Regions from separate parts of the Arthrobacter sp. NamB2 genome, predicted to be linked through region 1. Evidence: riboswitches for the same ligand, from Rfam matches in the RefSeq annotation. Region 1 holds a riboswitch; the other holds the start of a gene.
What was found. A riboswitch is a leader RNA that binds a small molecule or an ion and turns the genes downstream of it on or off. The one in region 1 is predicted to bind cyclic di-AMP.

Region 1 (2,194 bases):
TACGAGATGCTCAACTATGCGGTGGATCAGCTCAAGGCCCTGCCCAATACCACGGTGTATCTGGACGGGACGCACAGCGCGTGGCTGGGCACCGGGGAGATCTCGAGCCGGCTCGTGAGGGCCGGCGTGCAGAAGGCCGACGGCTTCTTCCTCAACGTCTCCAACTACGAGCTCACAGAGCGGCAGCTGAAGTTCGGCAGCTGGGTATCGAAGTGCATCTACTACGCCACCGAGATCAATCCGGGCGCCTACGGCTCCTGTGGCAGCCAGTACCACCCGGCGTCACCCGCCGACTTCTCCACGTGGGGGCTGACGGACGCCTGGTACGCGCAGAACGTCGACGCAGCCCCGAACGCGCCGTCGAACGATGACCTCGCACACTTCGTCATCGACACGAGCCGCAACGGAAAGGGTCCCTGGGTTCCGACGGCGGCATACCCGGACCCCCAGGTCTGGTGCAACCCGCCGAGCCGCGGGCTGGGCTACCTGCCCACGTCAGATACCGGCAATCCCCTGGCCGATGCCTTCCTGTGGATCAAGGTGCCGGGTGAGTCCGACGGCGAGTGCAGCCGCGGGCTGACGGACAACGGGGGAGTGGATCCCGAGTGGGGCCGCGTGGATCCCGCCGCCGGAGCCTGGTTCCCAGAGCAGGCACTCGACCTCATCAGGAACGCCAGCGCGCCGGTTCGACCGTAGTACAACGCGCGTGCGCGGCCCGGTTCGGCCGCGCACGCGCCCCTGCGCCTAGGGTGGAGCAATGGAGAGCTGGAAGTCGGCGCAGCGTGTTCAGGAGCGGAGGCTCTGGAGCACCCTGTCCGCGGTCGGTGCGGTACTGACATTGACCCTCGTCAGCAGCATCCTTCTCGTGGCAACCAGCGGGGGCTCGCACGTGACCGGTTGGTTCTACTTCCAGCAAGCCGCGCTGCTCGCACTCAGTGTGGCTGGCACTGTCGCCGCACTCCGGCGCTGGCACGCGACCCGCGTGCGTGGGTAGGGTAAGCGCCGTTACACAAATGTGACAAACCGGACGAGCGCTGGCTATCGTCGTCGGGTGCCTCCGTCCATGGGAGGCGCTCCTGGTCGGATTGCCGAGCCCTGCCGCCGACCGGGGTCGTTCGCAATCACGAAGGCGGGGACGGGGGAACCACAGTTCCATCGGGCGCGCAGGTTCACCTGCCGACGTCCTTGGGGTTAAGCCGCAGCACCATCGCCCACGAGGCGGGGGCGCGGCCGGGTGACTCCCATCCGAACCCGACAGCTCACCCCGTAGGCATGGGAGAGGTATAGATCCATGTCACGAAACACCCCGGCACGCCACCGTGCTGCCACCGACGGCAATCTCGCTCTGCAGAGCCTGTCCCGCGCAGTGAAGGGCCGCGCCACCGCCGTCGGCCGTCCCGTCGCCATCGTTGCCGTCACGTCGGGCCTCGCGCTCACCGCCGTCGGCACGGCACACGCGGGTTCCACCACGGAACAGGGCACGACGTCGGCATCGGCAGCAGTCGCTGCCCCTGTTGTTCCCGCCCCTGCTGTTCCCACCGCAGTCGCTCCCGCCGCCGCGGCTGTCGCAGCGGCCGGTGGAACGCACACCGTCGTCCCGGGCGACACCCTGGGAGGCATCTCCGCCAGCTACGGCGTGGACCTGGTGGCCGTTCTTTCGGTCAACAGCCTCTCCGTGGCGTCGATCATCTTCCCCGGCGACAGCATCACCATCCCCGCCGGCGATGCAGTCCAGGCCCCCACCCAGTCCGTGACGATTGCTGCGGTCCCAACCGCCGCCGTCGCTCCCGCTGCCGAGATCGCTCCGGCGCAGCAGGCTGCAGCCGTTGCCGCGGCGCCTGCCGTGTCCACCGCCGCCGGGTCCGGAATGTACCTCGCCTCGGCTGACGTCACCCCGGTGGCCTCGACCAGCGGTGTCGCAGGGACCCTCGTGGCATCCGCGCAGTCGCAGCTCGCGGCCGGTGCCGTCCAGGACTGCACCGTGCTCGTCGAGAAGGCGCTGCGCGCCGCCGGTATCTCCGTCGGAGACCTCGGCCCCTCGCAGTTCTTCCAGTTCGGCGCAACGGTGGCCACCCCCGCTCCTGGCGACATCGTCATCACGGGCGGCCACGTAGCCATCTACGTCGGCGGTGGCCAGGTCATCAGCAGTGGCATGAACGGGTCGAACCTCACCCTGCAGCACCCCCTCTCGGAC
Region 2 (2,194 bases), on a different contig from region 1:
TCGGGAATGCGGGGCGATTCGGTCATGGGTGCTCCAGCTGATCGACTGAGGGTGTGGCCCTCATTCTGCCCCAGCGGAGGGATGCCCTCCATTTGTTAACACCGTTCGTGGGCATCATCACCGGCGCCGCCCCACGTCGCCGATCGGTTTTCCAGCCTTCTCCCGCCATGGGTTAACCTTGGGAGGCGTGGGGCGGAACAGGCTGTGGCGGCCGTGCAACCCCTCATCGGCGTGAGGCATTCCCGCCGAGCACCCGCACCGCACCAAGGAGCTGACCCGCATGACGGACCTCATCGACACCACCGAGATGTACCTGCGGACAATCCTTGAACTCGAGGAGGAGAACATCGTCGCTCTCCGCGCGAGGATCGCGGAGCGGTTGCGTCATTCCGGCCCCACGGTCTCCCAGACCATCGGCCGGATGGAACGCGACGGACTCGTCGTCGTCTCGGGCGACCGGCACCTCGAACTCACAGAGCTCGGTCGTCATCGTGCCACAGGCGTCATGAGGAAGCACCGCCTCGCCGAGCGCCTGCTGAGCGACGTCATCGGGCTCGATTGGGCCTACGTCCACGACGAGGCCTGCCGTTGGGAGCACGTGATGAGCGAGCGCGTGGAGCGCAGGCTGTACGAGCTGCTGGGCAAGCCCTCGGAGTCGCCGTACGGCAACCCAATTCCCGGCCTGGAGGCGATCGGCGGCGTCCAGTCGGAGCTGTTCACGGATGGTGTGGTGACCCTGCTCTCGGCGATGGCGACGTACTCCCCGGACAAGCAGGTGACACTGATCCGGCTGGCCGAACCGATCCAGGTGGATCCCGAGCTGCTCACGCAGCTCGACGAGGGCGGGTTGCGTCCGGGAGCCCACCTCACCCTGGAGTCCGTGGGAGGGTACGTGTCCGTGCGCGTTCCAGGCGTGGAGGGCGCCCTCGAACTGCCGCCCGAGGTCGCCTCGCACGTCTTCGTGTCCGTCGCCGCCTGACGCTCCGCCACAGCCGTCGTCACCAAGAACATACCGTTCCGTGATCTGAACGTGACATACCCGCGTATCTGTTGTAGCCTTCATCTCGTGCCAAATTCGCTCTAGATCCGGCACCCTCGTGCAAATCGCCTAGCTCTGCCATTGCCCGAGGTCCGTTCGCACCATCGCATGGCAGAGGCGGGGGAACCAATTTTTGGGTTTCGTCACAGAAATCCTTGGGGTTAAGTCGCTGTTTGCGCAGCGGCCGGGTGACTCCCATCCGAATCCGACAGCTCACCTCGCAGGCGTTGGGAGAGGTAATCCAACGTGTCCAATAGCTCTTCGCTGGGCCGCCACCGCGCGCCCCAGACCACCAGCCCCCTGACTGCTCTTTCCACCGCTGTTGCGTCGAACGCCGGATCGGTGGGCCGCCAGGCAGCCGTCATCGTCGCCGCTTCGGGCCTGGTGCTCACCGCAGGCCTCCCGGCCCATGGAGCCACCACGGCCGAGCGTGAGGTGCAGTCCTCGACCGCCCTGACCGTCAGCCGCGTCGTCGCCGCCGAGGTCAGCGTCCCGGCCACCGCGAAGGTCTCCTTCGACCGCGTAGCCGTCGAGGTGACGCCGGCCCCCGAGGCGGTTGTGGAAGCTCCCGTCGTCGAGGCCGAGCCCGTCGTCGTCGAAGCCGCCGCCCCGGTCGCACTGCCCCAGGCCGCACCGGTAGCGGCCGCGCCGGTCGCAGCCCCCGTCGCAGCAGCACCTGTCGCCGCACAAGCTGCTCCCGCTCCTGTCGCCGCGCAGGCCGCACCCGCTCCCGTCCAGTCCTCCGGCGTCGCTGCCGGACTGGTCGCCTCCGCCTACGCCCAGATCGGCGTTGCGCAGGACTGCACCGCCATGGTCGAGAAGGCGCTGCGCTCGGTCGGCAAGTCCGTCGGCGACCTCGCGCCGGGACAGTTCTACCAGTTCGGCGACGTCGTCGGAACGCCCGCTGCGGGCGACCTCGTGATCACCGGCGGCCACGTAGCGATCTACGTCGGCAACGGCCAGGTCATCAGCGGTGGCCTCAACGGCATGAACACCGGCCTGCACAGCCTGTCAGACCTCCCCGGCGCCAGCTTCGTCCGCGTCCGCTAGAACCCCCCCCACACTCGGAGTATCCCCCCATGTCTTCACGCGTCACGATCGCACGCCACCGAGGAGAAGCGCAGAACGCTGCCGGCTTCTCCGCTCTCGCAAAGT

Region 2: it holds a riboswitch for cyclic di-AMP, as region 1 does, so the genes downstream of both, FDK12_RS08500 (NlpC/P60 family protein) here and FDK12_RS11525 (LysM peptidoglycan-binding domain-containing protein) in region 1, are expected to answer to the same signal.

What each region holds. Positions count from the first base shown of each region.
Region 1 covers NZ_SZWI01000006.1:84,171-86,364, forward strand. The annotation lists gene FDK12_RS11515 (glycoside hydrolase family 6 protein) at 1-696, shown strand, start outside; gene FDK12_RS11520 (hypothetical protein) at 758-994, shown strand; cyclic di-AMP (ydaO/yuaA leader) riboswitch at 1,077-1,288, shown strand; gene FDK12_RS11525 (LysM peptidoglycan-binding domain-containing protein) at 1,292-2,194, shown strand, end outside.
Region 2 covers NZ_SZWI01000003.1:441,487-443,680, reverse strand. The annotation lists gene serC (phosphoserine transaminase) at 1-26, opposite strand, end outside; gene FDK12_RS08505 (metal-dependent transcriptional regulator) at 281-979, shown strand; cyclic di-AMP (ydaO/yuaA leader) riboswitch at 1,096-1,280, shown strand; gene FDK12_RS08500 (NlpC/P60 family protein) at 1,286-2,089, shown strand; gene FDK12_RS08495 (NlpC/P60 family protein) at 2,119-2,194, shown strand, end outside.